2 regions of the Cryobacterium sp. TMT4-10 genome follow, and region 2 is predicted to be linked to the other one. Evidence: predicted binding sites of a transcription regulator. Region 2 holds the regulator's gene; the other holds the start of a gene.
What was found. The regulator LexA, encoded in region 2, represses DNA repair genes until DNA is damaged. The targets are predictions, from matches to a motif close to TCGAACANNTGTTCGA.
Positions count from the first base shown of each region.

Region 1: the regulator LexA is predicted to act here: its motif matches at 1,624-1,639, upstream of E3T42_RS11715 (HNH endonuclease signature motif containing protein).

Region 1 covers NZ_SOGU01000086.1:13,367-25,047, forward strand. The annotation lists gene cls (cardiolipin synthase) at 1-963, opposite strand, end outside; gene E3T42_RS11710 (isoprenylcysteine carboxylmethyltransferase family protein) at 1,084-1,554, shown strand; gene E3T42_RS11715 (HNH endonuclease signature motif containing protein) at 1,660-3,225, shown strand; gene E3T42_RS11720 (hypothetical protein) at 3,235-3,543, opposite strand; gene E3T42_RS11725 (heavy-metal-associated domain-containing protein) at 3,660-3,920, shown strand; gene E3T42_RS11730 (cation-translocating P-type ATPase) at 4,056-6,272, shown strand; gene E3T42_RS11735 (DUF3375 domain-containing protein) at 6,344-7,849, shown strand; gene E3T42_RS11740 (DUF4194 domain-containing protein) at 7,839-8,570, shown strand; gene E3T42_RS11745 (ATP-binding protein) at 8,567-11,681, shown strand, end outside.
Region 2 covers NZ_SOGU01000022.1:7,936-19,616, forward strand. The annotation lists gene recA (recombinase RecA) at 246-1,379, shown strand; gene E3T42_RS02680 (regulatory protein RecX) at 1,384-2,199, shown strand; gene miaB (tRNA (N6-isopentenyl adenosine(37)-C2)-methylthiotransferase MiaB) at 2,302-3,921, shown strand; gene miaA (tRNA (adenosine(37)-N6)-dimethylallyltransferase MiaA) at 4,031-4,978, shown strand; gene dapF (diaminopimelate epimerase) at 4,990-5,871, shown strand; gene E3T42_RS02700 (class I SAM-dependent methyltransferase) at 5,902-6,525, opposite strand; gene hflX (GTPase HflX) at 6,567-8,105, shown strand; gene E3T42_RS02710 (methylenetetrahydrofolate reductase) at 8,314-9,267, shown strand; gene lexA (transcriptional repressor LexA) at 9,264-9,887, opposite strand; gene E3T42_RS02720 (LysM peptidoglycan-binding domain-containing protein) at 10,254-10,679, shown strand; gene E3T42_RS02725 (histidinol-phosphate transaminase) at 10,702-11,681, shown strand, end outside.

The sequences.
Region 1 (11,681 bases), on a different contig from region 2:
CAGGTTGTTCTCGCCCTCGAAGCCCGGACCGCTGGGGACGACCTGGCACTCCAGGGCCTCCGGGGACGTGTCACGGGGAACAGCGGCGGCGGGAACCCGTTCGTCGAGCAGCTTCTCGTCGGTCTCGCTGTACCAGTCGGAGAGGAAGACGGCGTTCATACCGCTGACGGCGGGCCCGGTCACCCGAACCACCAGCTCCTGCCACTGGAGCCCGCGTTTCAGGTTCTTCGCGGAGAGATAGCTGCGATCGATCAGGTTCTGAGAGCCCATGAAGCCCACCCGCCCGTCGACGACCACGATCTTGCGGTGGTTGCGCAGGTCGGGCCGCTGGTATTTGCCCTTGAACGGCTGCACCGGCAGCATGAAGCTCCACATCACCCCGATTCGGTCGAGCTCGGCGAACGTCGCCGCATGGCCGACCGTGCGGATCGAGGCGATGTGGTCCGCCAGGAGGCGAACCGTCACCCCACGCTTGACGGCCGCCTCCATCGCGGCGAAGAAGTCCTTCGTCGTGTCGTCCAGGGACACGATGTAGTACTGCACGTGCACGAACGTCGTGGCGGCGTCGATCTCGGCGGTCATGGCGGCGATGGAGGCCCGGTAGTCGCCGATCAGGTGCGCAGTGTTGCCGCCGACGAGTGGCACGGCGCCGAGGCCGGTGTTGAGGGTGACCACCGATGCGAACCAGTCCGGCCACTCGGTCCTGCCGTCCGTGAGGTCCATGCCCGCGACACTGTCGGCGATCGACCTGTTGATCTCGGCCTGTTTCTCCATCCTTTTCTTCGGCAGTTTGGAGCTGCCCAGGAGCAGGAAGAACAGAATGCCGACGAAGGGGATCAGGAAGATCGCCAGCAGCCAGGCCATCGCCGCGGTCGGCTTCCGATTGCGCGGTATGACGATGATGGCGGCGATTCGGATCGCCAGGTCGACCAGGGCGGCGAGCACCGCGATCAGCAGGGGCATCTGTTGCGAGTCCACGTCGGCACTCTCTTCCGTTCGTCGGCCAGTCGATGACATGAACCTAGCGCGGGTCGGCCCCGCTCAATAGCGCCCGCACGCACCCCGCGGGCGGAGCCTCGAATCATGAAACGCGCGCTCGCGGTCGGCCTGGTGTCCGCACAATTCGTGCTGCTCGCGGCGCTGGCGTTCCTGCCCCACGGTTCTCTGTGGCCGGTCACCGTTGTCGTCGCCGTGGCCTCGGCCGCGCTCTGCCTGGCCGGCGCGGTTCTGGCCGTGCTGGGCGTGGTCGGTCTCGGTCCGGCGCTGACGGCCAGCCCGGTCCCGCGTGAACACGCGCCCCTGGTCACCACCGGCGTCTACGGGCTCATGCGGAGCCCGATCTATGCCGGACTCATCGCGGGCGCGCTTGGTCTTGCACTGATCGGCGCCTCGGTCGGGCACCTGGTGGCCTGGGTTGCCCTCCTGCTGCTCCTGGCCGGCAAGGCCCGGTGGGAGGAACGGATGCTGGTGGCCGAGCATCCGGACTACGCCGCGTACGGCGCCCACATCGGACGCTTCCTGCCGGCGGTGGGCCGGCTGCGCTCGCCGCGCTGATCCGGGATGACGCCGAGTGAAAGTATCGTCGTTCAGTTCTAAACTAAGCGGTAAATAGTTGACATTATTTCACACCTGTGTTCTGGATCGTGATATTCTGGTCGCATGGAGAACCTCAGAAATGAGAGCACCACGACGCTGGACGCCCTGGCCGCGTTCGACACCCTGACCGGCCCGGCGTTCCGGAACAGCGCCGGCGGTCCTGGCTTCGAGTTCGACGCCGAGGCCTTCTTCGACGTTGAGGAATTCGACGATGCCGGTTTGTACGCAACCGGTCTGCAGGCAGCCGGCCCGGCTGCGGGCGAACTGCGGTTCCTCGACCGCCGGGTCGGCATGCTGGCCGAGTTGGTCGGGGCGGCCGCGGCCGCCGATCGACTGCTGGCATCCGTGTCCGCGGCGCGGGCCGAGGCGGTGGAGCGCGTGCGGTCCTGGTGTTTCGAGACCGAGGCGAACGCGGAGCGTGAGCGGACCCGGCGCGCTCTGGTCGCGCGGGCGGTCGAGCACGGTGTGACCGCTGACGACGCTGACGACGCTGACGACGAGGTCGGCCGCCCGCATTCAGCGGTCTCGGCGGGTGTGCTGGGGTCAAGGTGGGATGCGCTCGAGATCGCCCATCGCACGGCGATCGCCGAGTTGGCCTGCGCGCTCCACGTGTCGCAGGCGGCCGCGTCGAATCTTCTCGCAAAGAGCGAGGCCCTCTCGGGGGCGTTCATGGCGACCCGGGACGCTCTGTCGGCCGGCCGGATCAGTTACGCGCATGCCCGGGTGCTGATCGAGCAGGCCAATTCACTGCCCGAGGAGGCCGGGGCGAGTTTCGAGGCCGAGGTGCTTCCGGTCGCGGAGCGGGTGACGGTGGCTCAGTTCGACCGGGTGGCCCGAAGGGTGCGGGAACGGACGCATCCGGAGTCGATCACGGTGCGCCGGCGAAAGTGCGAGGCCGACCGGGTTCTGGTGCTCGAGCCCGCGCAGGACGGCATGGGCTGGCTGCACAGTTATCAGCCGATGCCGGTGGCTCAGGCCATATTCACCCGGGTGAGCGACATGGCGGCGAGCCTGCAGGGGCTGGACGAGGAGCGCACCCTGGCGCAGTTGCGGGCGGATGTGTTCGCGGACCTGATGGTCGACGGGGTGACGCCGGCGGGCCTCGGCCGGGGTGTGCGGGCCACGGTGAACGTGACCGTGCCGGTTCTGACTCTGCTGGGCAAGAGTGAGGAACCGGGGCTGCTGGAGGGGTACGGTCCGATCGATCCGGAGACGGCCCGGTTGCTGGCGGCGGGGGCGCCGAGTTTCACGCGGATCCTGGTTCATCCGGAGACGGGGGTGATGCTCTCGGTGGGCCGGGATCAGTACCGGGTCCCGAAAGACCTGCGGCGGCTGATCGAGATCCGGGACGGGACCTGCCGGTTCCCGGGCTGCACCCGGCCGGCGGTGCGGGCCCAGGTGGATCACGGTCACGAGTGGCAGCACACCGGGGAGACCCGTTACGACAATCTGGCGTGCCTGTGTGCTCCGGATCATCGGTTGAAGACGCAGACGAACTGGACGGTGACCCAGCAAGCCGGGGGAGTGCTGGACTGGACGGCGCCGAGCGGTTTGAACTACCGGTCGGATCCGGCGGTCCCGTTCGAACCTGTGGAGCCCGCTGCGGACGTCGACCCACCGCCCTTCTGAGCAGGCGTTCTAGAAGAGAATCGCTGCGATCGTCCGGGCCACGACCACCAGGATCGTCGCCGAAGCCAGAGCCAGGGACGTGATCACCAGCCCACGCCCGCGGGCGCCCGCTGGAATCACCTGGAATGCCTGCATCGCGAACGACAGACCCAGCCCGGCGGCGATGGCGGCCGGGAACGGGAGCAGGACGGCGAGCACGACGCTGGCCGCAGACAGCCAGAATCCGGGCCTGCGACCGGGGGTCTTCGACCAGTCGAGGTGCGGTGCTCCGAGATTGAGGAGGTTGTTGCCCTCCATTTTGGCGCGCGGGTCGTCCACTGTGTTGCTCCTTCACGAGTCCTGGCTGTCAGTCTCACACGGACAAAGCCACGCAGCGGATCCAGGGTCGCTCGGATTCTCATTCCGCCAGTACCCCCTGGGGGTATAGTTGAACCATGTTCACAACCCAGCAGAATACCCAGCAGAACGACGCGACGACCACCGCTCTCCATGTCTCGGGCATGACCTGCTCGCACTGCGTCGCCGCCGTGACCGCAGAACTGTCGAAGCTCGGCGGCGCCGAGAGCGTGGACGTGGACCTCGTGGCGGGTGGCGTCTCCCTGGTCACCGTCGCCAGCACAGGTCCGCTCGATCCCGCCGCCGTCGCCGCCGCCATCGATGAGGCAGGCTACGAGCTCGTCTCAGAATCCGTCTGAGCTGACGCCGTGAGCACTGTCCCCGTGAGTCCGACACCGGCCGGTCCGATCCCTGCCGGTCCGATCCCCGCTGGTCCACGTCCAGCCGGTTCGAGCCCGGCGCGCGGTGAACAGGTCGACCTCCTTGTCGGGGGCATGACCTGCGCGTCCTGCGCGGCCCGGATCGAGAAGAAGCTGAACCGCATGCCCGGCGTCGAGGCGTCGGTCAACTACGCCACCGAGAAGGCCAGCCTCTTCGTACCGGAAGGCACCACGGTCGACCAGGCCATCGCCGTGATCGAGGAGACCGGGTACACCGCCGCCCGACCGCGGCCGCCGCAGGCAGAGCAGCCCGACGCTCCCGGAGCCCCCACCGCGCAGGACCTCGAGGTGGCCGCCCTGCGCCGGCGGCTGATCCTGTCCAGTGTCCTGGCCGCGCCGGTCGTGCTGATGTCGATGATCCCGGTGCTGCAGTTCACGAACTGGCAGTGGCTGGCCCTCACCCTTGCGGCTCCGGTCGCGGTCTGGGGAGCCTGGCCGTTCCACCGCGCAGCGTGGGCCAACCTGCGCCACGGCGCGGCGACGATGGACACCCTGATCAGCATCGGCGTGCTCGCCGCGCTCGGCTGGTCCCTGTACGCCCTGTTCTTCGGCATGGCCGGCATGCCCGGCATGACCATGACCTTCAGCTTCACCGCGAGCCCGGGTGGGGGAGCGGACGAGATCTACCTCGAGGTCGCCTCCGCCGTCACCGTGTTCATCCTGGCCGGGCGCTACTTCGAGGCTCGGGCAAAGAAACAGTCCGGCGCGGCACTCACGGCCCTGCTCGAACTCGGGGCGAAGGAGACGACCCTCCTGCGGGACGGCCACGAGATCACCGTGCCGACCTCGTCCCTGGTCGTCGGCGACCTGTTCGTGGTGCGTCCGGGCGAGAAGATCGCCACGGACGGCACCGTCGTCGACGGCAACTCGGCGATCGACGCCAGCATGCTCACCGGCGAGTCCGTGCCGGTCGAGGTGGGCCCCGGCGACGCCGTCGTCGGCGCCACCCTGAACTCGGGCGGCCGCCTGGTCGTGCGGGCCACCCGCATCGGCGCGGACACCCAGCTCGCCCAGCTGGGCCGCTTGGTCGAGCAGGCCCAGACCGGCAAGGCCGAGGTGCAGCGCCTCGCCGACCGGGTCTCGGCCATCTTCGTGCCGATCGTGATCGCGCTGTCCCTGGCCACCCTGGTCGCGTGGCTCCTGCTCGGCGCGGGCACCGTGGTGGCGTTCACCGCGGCCGTGGCGACCCTGATCATCGCGTGCCCGTGCGCGCTCGGACTGGCCACCCCGACCGCCCTGCTGGTGGGCACCGGGCGCGGTGCCCAGCTGGGCATCCTGATCAAGGGGCCGCAGATCCTCGAATCGACCCGCCGGGTCGACACCATCGTGCTGGACAAGACGGGCACGGTCACGACCGGCCGGATGACGCTCGTCGCGGCCGTGCCCGTGGCTGGCGTCGACGAGAAGGAACTGCTCACGCTCGCCGGAGCAGCGGAGACCGGGTCAGAGCATCCGATCGCCCAGGCCATCGTGTCCGGTGCTCGCGACCGGGTCGGAGCGCTGCCGGCCCCCGAATCGTTCGCCTCGACCGACGGGCTCGGCGTGCAGGCGCTGATCGAGGGACGGGTCGTGCTGGTCGGGCGGCCGCGCTGGCTGACCGAGCAGTGGGCCATCACCCTCCCCTCCGAGCTCCGCGCCGCGCTCGCCGTCGTCGAGGGCCAGGGCCGCACCGCGGTCGCCGTGGCCTGGGACGGCAAGGCGCGTGGGATCGTGGCCGTGTCCGACGTAGTCAAGAACACCAGTGCCGCCGCGATCGCGGAGTTCCGGCGTCTCGGCCTCCGACCCGTGCTGCTCACCGGCGACAACGAGACCGTCGCGGCCTCCGTTGCCGCCGAGGTCGGCATCACGGACGTCCGCGCCGGTGTGCTCCCGGCCGAGAAAGCAGAGATCATCCGGGCCCTGCAGGGTGAGGGACGCGTCGTCGCGATGGTGGGCGACGGCGTCAACGACGCGGTGGCCCTGGCCACCGCCGACCTTGGCATCGCGATGGGAACCGGAACCGATGTCGCCATCGAGGCCAGCGACCTGACCCTGGTCAGGAGCGACCTGATCGCGGCGGCCGACGCCATCCGGCTGTCCCGGCGCACCCTCGCCACGATCAAGGCCAACCTGTTCTGGGCGTTCGCCTACAACGTGGCCGCGATCCCGCTGGCCATGCTGGGGCTGCTGAATCCCCTGATCGCGGGCGGCGCCATGGCCCTGTCGTCGGTCTTCGTGGTGAGCAACAGCCTGCGCCTGCGCGGGTTCCGCGGTCTCACGCCGGGCGCGTAGCAGCGCCCGGCGTGCCGACCGGCGGGCCGGTGCGACTACGGTTGAGGAGGCCCGAGAAAGGAACCTCCACCATGAGCGAAATCGCGGGCGAACTGGCGCGGGTGCGCGAAGCATTCGACAAACCCACCCTGCGCCTGCTGGACCGCAAGTGGGCGCCGTTCGTGCTTGCCGTCTTCAAATCCTCCTTCAGCCGGGACCGGCGCAGCGTGCAGGCCGACCTGCTGCACACCCAGGTCGACGCCTACCTGGCCGACCTGCGCTCGGTCGGCAGCGACGTCCCCGGCCGAAACGGCCGTGCCCTCTGCGTGCAGTGGATGAACGACCAGTGGCTCTACCGTGAGACCGGCGAGGGCGACGAGGAACACTACTCCCTCACCTCGCACGCGCTCGAAGCGCTGCTCCTGGTCGACAGCCTGTCGCGGGATCGAGCCCTGATCAGCGAGTCCCGCCTGACCACGATCGTCGACACCGTGCGCCACCGCGCCACGCAGGCCAACCCCGACCGGGACGAACGCATCCGCCGGCTCGACCAGGAGATCGCCGAGAGGACGAGCGAACGGGACCGCCTCGCCGCCGGCGGGGAGATCGCGGCCGTGTCGAACGAGCAGATGTTCGAGGGGTACGCGAACCTGATCGACCTGATCAACCAGCTGCCCAGCGACTTCAAGCGGGTTGAGGAGTCGGTCGCCGCCATGCACCGGCAGATCGTGAACGACTTCCGCGGCGAGGAGCGCCCGATCAGCGAGGTGCTCGACGAGTACCTGTCCAAGACGGATGCCCTGATGTCCTCGACCCCGGAGGGTCGCGCCTTCGAGGGGGCCTTCACCCTGCTGCGCAACGATGAGCTGCTCCTGGAACTGAAGACCGACCTCGAGACGATCCTGCTGCACCCCTTCGCCCTCTCGCTCACGAAGAACGACCGGATCGGCTTCATGGGAACCGTGCGACTGATCCGCAAGGGGATCGATGACGTCCTGACCCAGCGCAACGGGCTGACGACCACCCTGCGGGAACACATCGTCAACCACGACGTGGTCAAGGACCGCGAACTGGAACGCCTGCTGCGGGAGATCAACAAGGAGCTCGCCACCTGGATGCAGTCCGCCGGGCCCCGGTCCACGGTGACCGCCGAACTCATGCCGGGCACGCTCGACGTCGAGCACCTCAGGGAACGGTTCTACGACCCCGGCGCGCACCTGCCGCCGCCGGCCCTGGTCGACGTCTCCGAGGATGCCCCGCCGCCGCCGAGCCTGGACGACATGCGCAAGCAGGGCGGCCCGCTGCTGGGGGAGCTGCGCGACGCCATCGTGACGGCCTTCAGCACCGGGGACGCGGCATCCGTCGGCGACGCTTTCAACGACCTGGACCCGAACCTGCGTCGCCCGGTCGAAATCCTGGGGATGCTGCAGATCGCCACCCAGATCGACGCGGTCAGCCGCGCCGTGACCCTCGAACGGTTCGAGACGGTGCGGCCCGACGGCTCCAGCCGCAGCTTCGACGTGCCGCGCATCATTTTGAACGAGGACGAAACCGCGGCGCTGTCCGCCCTGAACTATGGATCTGACAATGACGACTGAGCTGACCGACGACACTGACCTTGCCCCGGAGGAGGAGGCGCGCAGCTTCTCGCTGTTCGAGGGCGACGAGGGTGGGCTCACCGTCGAGCAGCGCCGCACGCTGGTGCTGCTGATGAAGCACCGCTACATCTCCGCGGCCCTGCAGCCGGCGGAATGGCAGACGCTGCTGGCGTCTCGGAAGCTGCTCAAGTCGCGTCTGAACGACGTCTTCCTCGACCTGCACGTGGACCTGCACTACGAGGTGGCCTTCAAACGGCAGGCCGTGTCCGAGGGCGGCGACCGTTTCCCGACCCTCCTGCACGACGTGTCGTACACGCGGGAGGAAACGATCCTGCTGGTGCTGCTGCGCCAGCGGTTCCGCAGCGAGCGCGCCAACGGCCACGAGATCGTGATCGTGGATCGGGACAACCTGGTCGAGAATGTCGCCCATTTCCGCCCCGAGCACGCCACCGACCGCTCGGGCGACGCCCGCAAGGCCGCGGCCGCGGTGGACAGCCTCGCGAAGGCTCGGGTGCTGCTGAAGACCAGCGACCCTGACCGGTTCCGCATCTCGGCCGTGATCGAGGTGCTGCTGCCGGTGGAGCGGCTGAACGAATTGCTCGAATGGCTGGTGGCGCAGAACGCCCTGGACGCCGAATTCGATCCGTCGGCCGACTCCACCGACCTGACCGAGACCCTGCCCGAGATCCTGACCGACGCCCGGGTGGAGGCCACCTCATGACCGATTCCCCGCTGTTCTACGCCGACGGCCTCACCGAGGGCACCACCCAGTGGCGCGCCGACTCGTTCCAGATGGTCAACTGGGGCGGATTCCAGGGCCACCACGAGATCACCTTCGCCCCCACCGCCACGCTCGTCTCCGGCGCGTCCGGCACCGGCAAGAGCAGCCTGCTCGACGCGTATCTGGCACTGATGATGCCCTCCGACACCCCCTTCAACGGCGCCTCGAACGACGCCGGCTCCGGGCGCGCCCGCAGCGTCGACCAGCGCAACCTGATGACCTACCTGAAGGGCAAGACCGACTCCAACCGGGAGGCGGGCACGGGGGAGATGCAGGACCAGGTGCTTCGCGGCGCCAACGAGTCCACCTGGGGGGCCGTGTCGATGACGTTCATCGACGACAACCACCGCCGTTTCACCGTGCTGCGGGCCTATTTCGTTCCCCGCGGAGCGAGCAGATTCGCCGATATCACGATGAAGATGGCCACCACGGACGGCTATCTCGACCTGCGCGACCTGGCCGGCGTGACCGAGTCGCGGTTCGACAAGCGGGCGCTGAAGACCCGGTTCCCGGAGATGGATGTCTTCGACACCTATGCGGCGTTCGCCCAGACCCTCTACACCCGGCTGGGCATCGGCGCCAACGGCGAGGGCGGCAAGGCCCTCCGCCTGCTTGCGCGCATCCAGGCCGGGCAGCAGGTCAAAACGGTCGACGGGCTCTACAAGTCCATGGTCCTGGAAGAACCGGCCACCTTCGCCGCAGCCGACAAGGCCGTCGACCACTTCGAAGACCTGGAACGGTCCTACGGGGCCATGGTCACGGAGGCGCAGAAGGCCAGGGTGCTGGAGCGGCTGCCCGACCTGCACAGCGACTACGAGACGGCGAACGGCCAGGCCGACCTGATCGACGTCTTCGGGGTGCACCGCTCCGGGGACACGCCCTTCGTGCTCTGGCAGCTCCAGACCGAGCAGGTCCTGCTCGAAGCCGCCGCCGACGCCAACCGGGCGGAGCGCCGCGACAACCAGGAGCAGGCGACCCGGGCACGGGATGCCGAGACCGAGTTGAAGGGCCGGGTCGCCAAGATCCAGGACCAGCAGCGAGCCAACGGCGGCGACGTGCTGCTGCGCCTGCAGAACGACCTCGCCCGGCTGTCCGACAAACGCGACGACGTGGCCGGCGACCGGGCGAAGTTCGACGAGCGCATCCGGCTCCTGAACGTGGCCATTCCCTCGCACGACGAATTCGTCGAAGCCCAGGGCATCGCCGACCTCTTCCTCGCCCAGTTCGCCACGACCGAGGCGAGCCTCGAGGCCAAACGGGTGCTGCTCCAGCGGGAGGCCTACCCGGTGGAAAGCCAGATCCGCACCCTGAAGCAGGAACACGGATTCCTGAGCGGGCGGGCGAGCCTGGTTCCCCAGCATCTGCACAACGCCCGCCTGATGATCGCGGAGGCCGCGGGGATCCCGGTCGAAGACCTGCCGTTCGTGGCCGAACTCGTCGACATCGCCCCCGGCGAGGACGAGTGGCGCCAGGCCGCCGAGGTGACCCTGTCCTCCGTCGTGCGCGTCATGCTCGTTGACGAGACTCGCCTGGCCTCCCTGAGTCGGGCCATCGACCCGCTGAGCATCCCGGTGCGGATCCACTTCGAAGGGGTGGCGCTCCGGCCGCACCAGGACATCGCCGGCGACGACCGTTACGTCTCCGGCAAGCTCGTGTTCAAGGACTCGCCGTTCAGCGGCTGGGTGCAGGACCGGGTGCAGTCCGAGAACCTCGACGCGCTGTGTGTCGAGACCCCGGCCGGCCTGTTCGGCGACGGCCCCCGGGTCACCCCGAGCGGGCAAACCCGCAACGGCAAGCGGGGCGCCCACGGCTGGAACAGCGACCAGAAGTCCATCATCGGCTTCTCCAGCCGGGCTCGCCTGCACGACATCGACGAGGATCTGCTGCGGCTGAGCGCGAACGCCGATTCCCTTGCGCGCGAGGCATCCGTTGTGGCCAACCGCATCGCGGACCTGCGCGGCAGGAAGGGCGCCCACCAGTACATCATCGACAGCGTGTGGCCGGCCATCGACGTGCCGGGCGCGGAGGCCCGCATCCAGGACAAGGAGGCCGAACGTGAACGCGTCCTGGCCGACAGCGACGTTCTGCGTGCCCTCAAAGACGAGGAGCAGAGGCTGTCGGTCGAGCTGGAGAGCGCCCAGAAGGATAAGCACGCCGCCGACCGTGACGGCCAGGGCCTCGTGGCCGAACAGGGGCGCCTCGTGGACCGGCAGGACGCGGTCAGCAACCGGCTGGACCGGATCGAACGTGAGCAGTCCGTGTCCCTGTCGGAGGAGCATGCCGCCCACCTCGACGCCCAGTTCGCCATGGTCGGTGACCGGAGCGACCTCGCCGCATTCGACGGCGGCGTCCGGCGTCTCCGCGACCGGCTGACCGAACAGTCCAGCCAGGATCGCGACAGCGCCACGAGCGCCCGCACCACCCTGGTCGGCATCTTCGAGACCTTCCAGAGTCGTTGGCCGGACCCGAACATCGGCGTCTCGCTGGACTCGTACACGAGCTACCGCGACATCCTCGACGCCGTCTACACGCTGGGCCTGCACGAGCGGCGCCAGGAGTGGAAGCGGCGCCTGTCCCTGTGGAGCGGCCAGGACCTCGTTCCGCTGGCGGGGGCGTTCAACACCTCCATCGAGGAGATCGAGGACCGGCTCCGTCCGATCAACGAGATCCTCACGACGCTGCCCTTCGGCGCCGGGCGCGACCGGCTGAAGATCGCCCTGCGCCGCCTGCACCGAGATGACGCGACCGCGTTCCGGAAGGAGCTCAAGGTCCTCTCCTCCGGCGCGACGGAAGAGTTCACCGACGATCAGACCGAGAGCCGCTTCAAGCGGCTGCAGGCCTTCATGCACCTGATCCGCCGGTCCGATGCGGGTTCCAGGGCCGCCGCCCAGCGCGACCTACTGCTCGATGTGCGCAAGCACGTGGAGATCACCGCGGTCCGGATCACGCCCGACGGCACCGAAGTCAGCACCTACTCGTCCCTCGGCGGCAAGAGCGGCGGGGAATCCCAGGAGCTCGTGGCCTTCGTCGTCGGGGCGGCGCTGCGGTTCC
Region 2 (11,681 bases):
CCATGAAAACTGTGCCAATTCTCGAATACGTGTTCGCATCTTGGTAGGCTCCTCAACAGCAGACGACGCAAGCGAACCATCCACTTACGCGGCAGCACCCGACCCAGTGTCGGAGGCGCCACGTACAGTCGGGTTTCGTCAGCGGCAGACAGCACTTGCCTTGTTGAGAGTGGGCACCGGGGTCTTCCCGGTGGTCGGGTTCGACAGCCTATAGGCGCCACAACGCACGACCGAAGGAGACCATTATGGCATCAGCAGCAGATCGCGAAAAGGCACTCGACATCGCCCTCGCGGCAATCGACCGCCAGTTCGGCAAGGGTTCGGTCATGCGTTTGGGCAGCGACGAGCGCGCACCCGTCGACACCATCTCCACGGGGTCGATCGCGCTGGACGTGGCCCTCGGCATAGGCGGCCTGCCCCGCGGCCGCATCGTGGAGATCTACGGCCCGGAGTCCTCGGGTAAGACCACCCTGACCCTGCACGCCATCGCCAACGCGCAGAAGAACGGCGGCATCGCCGCGTTCATCGACGCGGAGCACGCCCTCGACCCCGAATACGCCAAGAAGCTCGGCGTGGACATCGACGCCCTCCTCGTCTCGCAGCCCGACACCGGTGAGCAGGCGCTGGAGATCGCCGACATGCTGGTGCGAAGCGGGTCCATCGACCTGATCGTCATCGACTCCGTGGCCGCACTCGTGCCCCGCGCCGAGATCGAGGGTGAGATGGGTGACTCGCACGTCGGACTGCAGGCCCGGCTGATGTCGCAGGCGCTGCGCAAGCTCACCGGCGGGCTGAGCCAGACCAACACCACCATGATCTTCATCAACCAGCTGCGCGAGAAGATCGGTGTCTTCTTCGGCAGTCCCGAGACCACCTCGGGCGGTAAGGCGCTGAAGTTCTATGCGTCGGTGCGCCTCGACATCCGCCGGATCGAGACCCTGAAAGACGGCACAGAGGCCGTCGGTAACCGCACCAGGGTCAAGGTCGTCAAGAACAAGATGGCGCCGCCTTTCAAGCAGGCCGAATTCGACATCATCTACGGCATCGGAATCTCCCGCGAGGGCAGCCTGATCGACTTCGGTGTCGACCAGGGCATCGTCAAGAAGTCCGGCGCCTGGTACACGTACGACGGCGACCAGCTCGGCCAGGGCAAGGAGAACTCGCGCAACTTCCTGCTGCGCAACCCGGACATGGCCAACGAGATCGAGAAGAAGATCCTCTTCAAGCTCGGCGTCGGTCCGGAAGGTGCCGCAGCCAAGAAGGCCGAGAAGGACGCGGCGGCAATCGCTGCCGCCGCAGCCGCGGAGACCGCCAAGGTAGCCGCCGCCGCCAAGGCCGAGTCGATCCAGACGAAGCTCGCCGCACGCAAGGGAGCGTAGCGCCGTGGTTCACTTCGAACCCGCCGACGAGGTGATCTCGCTCAGCGCCGCACGGCGCAAGAGCGCGGCACGCACTGCCCCGCAGCCTTCCGTCCCCGCTCCGGCCGTCGGCCGCGACTCGGACGCGGACGACGATGCGCTCGCTCCGGTCAGCTACCTGCGCGGTCAGGCCGGAAACCGGTTCGCAGAGGCCGGTGACGGCGCTGACGCCGGGGACGATGCCCCGCTCGGCGCCTCGGTCGGTGCTGGGGCCGGCGTCGGGGACGGCGCCGGGCCGGAGGATGGAGACGATGACGAGGCAGCCGCGCCGGTGTTCGACGCGGCCGCGGAACGGGCGCACGCCGAACAGGTGCTGCTGCAGCGCCTGCGCGGGCGTTCGCTGTCCATCGCGGAGGCCCGCACGGTGCTGTCCTCGACGGACGTCGAGGACGCGGACGCCGAGGAGATCATCGAGCGCTTCATCGAGCTGGCGTACATCGACGAAAGCCGGTTGTCCGACCAGATCCTGCACAGCCACCACGAGCGCAAGGGACTGGGGCGCACCGGTGTGCAGGCCGAGATGCGCCGACGCGGCCTCGACCACGACCTGATCCTGGCCAAGCTCGAGGAAATGCCCGACGACGAGACCGAACGGGCCATCGAGGTGGCCGTCAAACGGGTGGGGCAACTCGGCCGGCTCGACGACCAGACCATCGACCGCCGGCTGAATGCGTTCCTGATGCGCAAGGGCTACCCGTCCTCCATCGTGCGGGTCGCCGTGAAGGCGGCGCTGGATTCCCGCGGTGGTTCGTCGGGCTCGTCGAGCGTCAGGTTCCGCTAGGTCGCAGGCATTTCCGGCGGGCGTGAGCCGGGGCTCTGGCCCCGGCTCGGCATCCTCAGGTCCCGCGCGTAAGCTATATCCACTATGACCAGCAGCACCGCTATGCCCCAATTCTCCAGCGCCGAGACGCTGAGCACGCCGACCCTGATCCTGCCGTCCGTGGCGGCCCACGACGCGGAGGGCCGCGCCCGCACCTACGAGGTGCGCACCTTCGGCTGCCAGATGAACGTGCATGACTCCGAGCGGCTGAGCGGTTCGCTCGAGGCGGCCGGCTACGTGCCCGCGAACGGCGACGAAGCCGACATCGTGGTACTCAACACCTGCGCCGTGCGGGAGAACGCCGACAACAAGCTCTACGGCAACCTCGGTCACCTGGCCTCCGTCAAGCGCCGCCACGAGGGCATGCAGATCGCGGTCGGCGGATGCCTGGCCCAGAAGGACAAGGACGTCATCCTCAAGAAGGCGCCCTGGGTCGATGTGGTCTTCGGCACCCACAATATGGGGTCGCTGCCGAGCATGCTCGAGCGCGCCCGACACAACGGCGAGGCTCAGCTCGAGATCCTCGACGCACTGGAGACGTTCCCGTCCACCCTGCCCACCAAGCGCGACTCGAGCTACAGCGGCTGGGTGTCGATCTCGGTCGGCTGCAACAACACCTGCACGTTCTGCATCGTCCCCGCCCTGCGCGGCAAGGAGAAGGACCGCCGGCCGGGCGAGATCCTCGCCGAGATCCAGGCCCTCGTCGACGACGGCGCGATCGAGGTGACCCTGCTCGGCCAGAACGTCAACTCCTACGGGGTTGAATTCGGCGATCGCCTCGCGTTCGGCAAACTACTGCGCGCGGCCGGCAAGATCGAGGGGCTGGAACGCATCCGTTTCACCAGCCCCCACCCGGCCGCCTTCACCGACGACGTGATCGACGCCATGGCCGAGACGCCGGCGGTCATGCCGCAGCTGCACATGCCCCTGCAGTCCGGGTCGGACCGGGTGCTGAAGGCCATGCGACGGTCCTACCGCTCCGCGCGGTTCCTCGGCATCCTCGACCGGGTGCGTGCGCAAATGCCGCACGCCGCCATCAGCACGGACATCATCGTGGGCTTCCCCGGGGAGACCGAGGAAGACTTCCAGGAGACCCTGCGGGTCGTGGAACTGGCCCGGTTCGCCACCGCGTTCACCTTCCAGTACTCGATCCGCCCCGGCACGCCGGCCGCGACCATGGCCGAGCAGGTTCCCAAGGAGGTCGTGCAGGACCGGTACGAGCGTCTGGCCGCCCTGCAGGAGCGCATCTCGTGGGAAGAGAACCAGGCCCAGATCGGCCGTGAGGTCGAGCTGCTCGTGGCCAACGGCGAAGGCCGCAAGGACTCCGACACCCACCGGCTGAGCGGGCGCGCCCCCGACAGCCGCCTGGTGCACTTCGACGTGCCGGACGGATCGGAACTGCCGCGCCCGGGCGACCTCGTCACCGTGACGGTGACCCAGGCCGCGCCGTTCCACCTGATCGCGGACGCCAGCGACGGCGCGCCGCTGCGCATCCGCCGCACCATCGCCGGCGACGCCTGGGACCGCATTCAGGCCGAGGCCTGCGGCGTGCCCAGCCACGGCGGGGCCTCCGGCGGGGCCGGCGCGGTCTCCCTCGGGCTGCCCACCCTGCGGTTGGGCTCGCCCGCGGCCACCGGGTCCAGCACCACGCCCATCTACGACGTCACCGACGGGGAGCGCTAGGCGGGTGCCGGGACCGAAGCCCGGAACCGTCACCGGTCCAGCCGTCACCGACGCAGCCGGCGCCGACCCGGCCGGCACGGGCACGGCGCCCGCCGTCGACCCGACGCTCATCGTCATCGTCGGCCCCACCGGCACGGGCAAGTCCGAGTTGTCCCTCGACCTCGCCGCGCGACTGGCCGAGACCGGGCGGCCCGCGGAGATCGTGAACGCCGACGCCATGCAGCTCTACCGCGGCATGGACATCGGCACCGCGAAACTGCCGGTGGCCGACCGTCGCGGCATCCCGCACCACCTGCTCGACGTTCTCGCGGTGACCGACGAGGCCACCGTGGCCCGGTACCAGACCGAAGCCCGCGCCGCGATCACCGACATCGTGGGGCGCGGCCGGGTGCCCATCCTGGTCGGCGGATCGGGCCTCTACGTGTCGAGCGTGGTCTACGACTTCCGATTCCCCGGAACCGATTCCGAGCTGCGGGCCCGGTTCGAGGCCGAACTCACCGCGCAGGGACCCGGGGCCCTCTACACCCAGCTGAAGGCCGTCGACCCGGATGCCGCGGCCCGGATCGGCGCCAGCAACGGGCGGCGCCTCGTTCGTGCGCTCGAGGTAGTCGAAATCACCGGGGCCCCGCACACCGCGGCGCTGCCCGACGCCCCCGTGTACTGGATGCCCGCGCTCACACTCGGGCTGCGCGCACCCCGGGCCGAACTCACCCCGCGGCTCGACGCGCGGGTCGAACGGATGTGGGCGGACGGGCTCGTCGACGAGGTCGAGGGCCTGATCCCGGCCGGGATCGAAACCGGCGTGACCGCCAGCCGCGCCATCGGCTACGCGCAGGCGCTCGGCCAGCTCACCGGCACCCTCACCCGGCCGGAAGCCATCGAGACGACCCAGCAGATCACCCGCCGGTACGCCCGTCGCCAGGTGTCCTGGTTCAAGCGGTCCCCGCAGACGCACTGGATCGACGCGTCGGCCCCCGATCGGCTGGACCGCGCGCTCGCGCGCCTGGCCGACCCGGCCCGGCCCGCCGAGCACTGGGCCGCGGACTCGCCGTCGTAAACTTGGTTCCCATGGGAACTGATCTGAACTTCACCAAGGGCCACGGCACCGGGAACGACTTCGTGCTCTTCGCCGACCCCGACGGGCAGATCGAGCTCACCCCGGACCAAATCCGGGCCGTCTGCGACCGCCGTTTCGGGATCGGCGGCGACGGCATCATCCGTGCCGTGCGCTCCCGCAGCCTGCCCGCCGGGGCGGCGGCCCTCGCCGAGGACGACCAGGCGGAATGGTTCATGGACTACTGGAACGCCGACGGCACGGTCTCGGAGATGTGCGGCAACGGCATCCGGGTCTACACCCGGTTCCTGGTCGAGCAGGGTCTGGCCGTTCTCGAACGCGGTGAGACGCTCAGCATCGGCACCCGCGGGGGCGTGCGCGATGTGCAGCGCGGCGCCGCCGGCTATCAGGTTGACCTCGGCCGGTGGCGGCTCGACGGTGGAGAGCCGCTCGTTCGAGCCAGGAACCTTCCCGTCGCCCGGCCCGGCCTGGGCATCAACGTGGGCAACCCGCACGTCGTCGTCGCCCTCGCGGACGAAGACGAGCTGCTGGGCGCCGACCTGACCGTCGTGCCCCAGCTCGATCCCGCCCCGGCCGCCGGAGCGAACGTCGAATTCGTGCTGCCCGGCGACCCGCTCGTCGTGAACGGGGTCGGACGCATCCGGATGCGCGTGCACGAGCGCGGCAGCGGCGAGACGCTGTCCTGCGGCACGGGCGCCGCGGCCGCCGCCCTGGCCACCCGGCACTGGGCCGGCGCCGGGGCCCCCCACCAGTGGCAGATCGAGGTCACCGGGGGAGTGCTGGGCGTGCGCATGTTCCCGACCGAAGACGGCGAGCACGTCTCCCTGTCGGGCCCCGCGGAGCTCGTCTTCGACGGGGTCTTCCGCCTGAACTGAGTCGCCGCCTGAACTGACCTGCGCGGCGCGCTAGCGGGGCTGCTCGGCCTGCCGCTGGACCCGAAGCACGCGGAAGCCCTTGCTGATGGCCCGGCGAGACGTGGTGAATTCCGAAGGAAGGTCGCCGTCGAGCCAGCGCTGCAGGGAATCGGAGCCGAGGTTGCGCTGCACGACCAGCCAGGCATCCGAGTCCGGCTCCAAACGCGGCAACCAGGTGCGCAGCATCGAGTGCAGCTCGGTCTTGCCGACCCGGATCGGCGGGTTGGACCAGATGGTGCGGAAACTGACGTGGGCGGGAACCTGCTCGGGCAGGACCGCCGTGACGTTGGTGAGGCCCAGCTTCTCGGCGTTCAGGCGCACCAGGTCGAGCGCGCGTTCGTTCACGTCGACGGCCCAGATCGTGGCGCGGGGCGAGGCGAGAGCCAGGTGCAGGCTGATCGGGCCCCAGCCGCAGCCCAGGTCGAGGAAGTCGCCCCCGGGCGGCGGGGTGGGCGCGTTGTTCAGCAGAACCTGGGTGCCGGTGTCGATGTGGTCGGGGCTGAAGACGGAATTGGCGGTGGTCAGCTCGCGTTCCTGGCCTCCCAGTTGTACGCTCACCTGACGGAGTTTGAGGGTGCTGTCGGGTGCCGGGGTGAAATAGTGGTCGGAAGGCATAAAGGGAACTTATCCTGCTTCGAGGAACTAATGTTAAAGCAATGACTGAGTCAAACTTGCCAGGCGACACCGACGACGTGGTCGCACGCGTCCTCGCCAGCGCCGACAGCAAAGCCGCCGGATACTCACTGTTCCGCAGCGGCAGCGCGCAGGCCCTGCAGGCCGAATCCGCCGAGTCGCACGACGGTGAGGGCCACGACGGCGCGCAGCTCGACCGGGAAGACCGCAACGCCCTGCGCCGGGTGCCCAGCCTCTCCACCGAGCTCGAGGACGTCACCGAGGTCGAATACCGCCAGCTGCGGCTGGAGAACGTGGTGCTGATCGGGCTGTACACCCACGGCACCGTCGCCGACGCCGAGAACTCGATGCGGGAACTCGCTGCGCTGGCCGAAACCGCCGGCGCGACCGTGCTCGACGGCCTGATGCAGCGCCGGTCCAAGCCGGACGCCAGCACCTACCTCGGCAAGGGCAAGGCCGAAGAGGTGGCCGGCATCGTCAAGGCGATGGGCGCCGACACCGTCATCGCCGACACCGAGCTCGCGCCCAGCCAGCGCCGCGCGCTCGAGGACGTCGTCAAGGTCAAGGTCATCGACCGCACCGCCGTGATCCTCGACATTTTCAGCCAGCACGCGAAGAGCCGTGAGGGCAAGGCACAGGTCGAACTGGCCCAGCTCGAATACCTCCTGCCGCGCCTGCGCGGCTGGGGCGACTCCATGTCCCGCCAGGCCGGTGGACAGGTCGGCGGCGCGGGCGCCGGCATGGGCTCGCGCGGCCCCGGTGAGACCAAGATCGAACTCGACCGCCGCCGCATCCACACCCGGATGTCCCGGCTGCGCAAGCAGATCCTCGAGATGAAACCCGCCCGCGAAGCCAAGCGGGCCAACCGCAAGCGCAACGCCGTGCCATCCGTTGCCATCGTCGGCTACACGAACGCCGGCAAGTCGAGCCTGCTCAACCGCATCACCCGGGCGGGCGTGCTCGTCGAAAACTCCCTCTTCGCCACCCTGGACGCCACCGTGCGCAAGTCCACGACGGCCGACGGGCGCCTGTACACCCTGACCGACACCGTCGGTTTCGTGCGCAACCTGCCCCACCAGCTGGTGGAGGCGTTCCGGTCCACTCTCGAAGAGGTCGCCGACGCCGACGTCATCGTGCACGTCGTCGACGGTTCACACCCGGACCCGTCGAGCCAGCTGTCGACGGTGCGCGAGGTGATCGGCGAGGTCGGCGCACGGGAGATCCCCGAAGTGGTGGTCTTCAACAAGAGCGACCTGATCAGCGACGACGACCGGCTCGTGCTGCGCGGCCTCTGGCCCCAGGGCATCTTCGTGTCGGCGCGGAGCGGCGAGGGCATCGAGGAACTGCTCGCCGAGATCTCCGACCTGCTTCCTCGACCCGGCATCCGGCTGGACCTGCTCATCCCCTACGAGCACGGCGACCTGATCGCCCTGCTGCACGACCAGGGGCAGGTGCTCGCGACCGAGTACGCCGAGACGGGCACCCGGGTCACGGCCCTCGTGACGGCCGAGATCCAGCCGCAGTTCGCGGATTTCGTCGTGCTGCCCGCCGTCACCGACTGACCGCGTCACAATCCGTCACCGACTGGCGACGTCCCGCGCGGCGTTGTTAGAGTGTCTCCAATCGTTGCCGCCGAGGTCTGTCCTCGGTGGCATGGAGCGACAGCCGAGCCCGGCGCCCGCCCGCGAACACCCGCCAGGCGCGCCCGGCGGTCCGCGGCCGCCCGGCCAGCCCAGTGCCTGGCACTGGCTTCTGTCGAATGAGGAACACATGTCCACTACTTCGGAGCCCGAATGCGGGAGGATCCCGTTCTCTTTCGAGCTGTATCCACCGAGATCGGATGCCGCCGCAACCGCCCTGCACGCGACCATCGCCACCATGGCCTCGGCCGGGCCGGACTTCATCTCGGTGACCTATGGGGCGAACGGGTCCTCCCGCAGCTCCTCGCTCGAGGTGCTCACCCACATCCTGAAGACCACGACGGTCGATCCGATGGCCCACCTCACCTGCGTGGGCTCGTCCAGCCTGGAGGCGAGCCGGCTGATCCGCGAATTCCTGGATGCCGGCGTGCGCAGCTTCCTCGCCCTGCGCGGGGACCCGCCCGAGGGCGCCGGCGAGGGCGAGGCGTTCCTCGGCGACCTGGGCAGCGCGGCGGAACTGGTGCAGCTGATCCACCGGGTGCAGGCGGAGCGGGTGCCCTATCGGGAGACGGTCATCCCCGGCATCCCGGGCGCCCGGGCGGTGAAGACCGAACGGGAGAAGGTGCGTATCGCCGTCGCCGCGTTCCCGAATGGTCACCCGCGGTCACGGTCCACCTCGCAGGACATCGACACCCTGCTGGCCAAGCAGGCCGCCGGGGCGAACCTCGCCATCACCCAGCTGTTCTTCCACGCCGACCACTATCTGAGCTTCATCCAGCGGGCCCGGACGGCCGGGGTCGAATTTCCCATCCTGCCCGGGATCATGCCGGTCACCAGTCCGGCCCGGCTGCGCCGCATCCTCGAGCTCTCCGGCGAGGAGCTGCCCTCCGAGCTGGCCATCCAGCTCGAAGTGGAGCCGACCCGGGAGGGACAGCGGGAGATCGGCACCCGTCACGCCACCGACCTCGCCCGTGAGCTGATCGCGGGCGGCGCCCCCGGCCTCCACCTGTATGCCTTCAACCAGGCCGACACCGTTCTCGCCGTTCTGGCCGGGGCCGGTCTGATCAAACCCGTCCTCGGTTAGACGGAGCGCAGGACGGCGACGACCTTGCCGAGGATCTCGGCGTGGTCGCCGACGATAGGTTCGAAATTGGAGTTCCGCGGGAGCAGCCAGGTGTGACCATCGCGCTGGCGGAAGACCTTGACGGTGGCTTCGTTGTCGAGCATGGCGGCGACGATCTCGCCGTTCTCCGCCGTCTTCTGCTGACGCACCACGACCCAGTCGCCGTCCATGATGGCCGCGTCGATCATGGATTCGCCCGCGACCTTGAGCATGAACAGCTCGCCCTTGCCCACCAGCTGGCGGGGGAGCGGGAAGATCTCGTCGATCTGCTGTTCCGCGGTGATCGGGATGCCGGCGGCGATGCGCCCGACGAGGGGGACCATCGCGGCGTCGCCCACCTGGGCGCCCGAGTGGAAGCTTTCCGTGCTGCTTGACGAGGCATCCTCGGGCGACTGCGGAATCTCGATCAGCACCTCGAGGGCGCGGGGGCGATTGGGGTCCCGGCGGAGGTACCCGCTCAGCTCGAGCTGGTTGAGCTGGTGCGTGACGCTTGAGAGCGAGGACAGGCCGACGGCGTCGCCGATCTCGCGCATGCTCGGCGGGTAGCCGCGCTGGCTGACCGAGCGCTGAATGACGTCCATGATCGCGAGCTGTTTCTCGCTCAGGCTCTTGCGCCGTCTCGTCCCGCTTTTTTCGCGGGGGCCGCTGGGGTCTTGGGCCACGATTGTCGCTCCTCGTCTCGGGCTGCGCGCGGCCCCGGTAGGCGGTGATCACCGGGCCGCGAGCGAATGTCGGGGGTGCCTGATTGTGTTGCAACCAGACACTCGAAACTGTATCCACCTCCGCGCGGATAGACAAACATTCATTCGAGTGTGTCGCAAGTTTTTTTGAGGAGTTTCTTCAAAAGGGCTTGATTGTTCGAATAATCGAATATACATTCGGAACATAGGTTTGCATCCGGCTCTCCCGGCCGAGAGCCGGATGCGACTTAACACAGGAGGTTCGACATGAGCACTGCATTCACCATGAGTTCTGCCCTCGGTCTGAGCGGCGCACTCGATCTGAGCACCGCACCCGACGCGAGCGCCGCCCAGGGACTGCGCGTCGCCACCGGGCGCAGCACCCTGCGCATCACCCGGCGCGGACGCATCGTCCTGACCATGCTGGTTTCGGTTCCGCTCGTCGCCACGGCACTGGCCGTCGCCCTCAACGGGGGCATCGCCGTCGCCGAGAATTCGAACGTGGGCGGTCGTGTCGCCACGGCCTTCGAGTACGTGACCGTCCAGTCCGGGCAGTCCCTGTGGGAGCTGGCCGAGACCGTCGCCCCGACCTCGGACCCGCGTGAGGTGATCGCGGAGATCGTCAGCCTCAATCAGCTGCCGTCCGACAGCGTGCAGCCCGGTCAGCGTCTCGCCCTGCCGAACGAGTACTGACCTTTTCAGTAATATGGGGGGAGTGACCAGTCTCAACGACCTGCCCCTCCGTGACAATCTGCGCGGACTCACTCCCTACGGGGCGCCCCAGCTTCATGTTCCGGTGGCCTTGAACGTGAACGAGAACACGCACGGCATCCCCGCCGCGGTGGCCGACGACATCGCCGCGGCCCTCGCCGTGGCCATCCGCACGGTCAACCGGTACCCGGACCGCGAGTTCACCGAACTGCGGGACTCCCTGGCCCGCTACCTCGGGCACGGGTTGACCCGGAACAACATCTGGGCGGCCAACGGCTCCAACGAGGTGCTGCAGCAGGTGCTGCAGGCGTTCGGCGGCCCCGGCCGCTCCGTTCTGGGCTTCGCGCCGACCTACTCGATGTATTCCCTGCTCGCCTCCGGCACCGGAACCCGCTGGATCGCCGGCGGTCGCGACGCTGACTTCGAACTGTCCCCGGCCACGGCCGTCGAATGGGTCGACCGGGTGGCACCGGACCTCGTCTTCCTGTGCTCCCCGAACAACCCCACCGGCACCCCCCTCTCCCTGGAGACGATCGAGGCCGTCTACAACGCGACCGACGGAATCGTCGTGGTCGACGAGGCCTACGCCGAGTTCGGTCCGGATGGCTCGCCCAGCGCGATGAGCCTGCTGCCCGGGCGCGAGCGTCTGCTCGTGTCCCGCACCATGAGCAAGGCCTTCGCCTTCGCCGGGGCCCGCGTCGGCTACCTCGCGGCCGACCCGGCTGTGACGGATGCCCTGCGCCTGGTTCGCCTGCCGTACCACCTGTCCGCGCTCACCCAGGCGGCCGCGGTGGCCGCCCTGGCGCACACGCCGGAGATGCTCGCCATGGTCGACGACATCCGTGGCCAGCGGGACCGGCTCGTCAGCGAACTCGCCCGCCTCGGCTACACCCCCCTCCGCAGCTCGAGTAACTTCGTTCTCTTCGGCGGCGTGGAGGACCCGCGGGCGACCTTCGAGGCGCTCCTGGCCCTGGGCATCCTCGT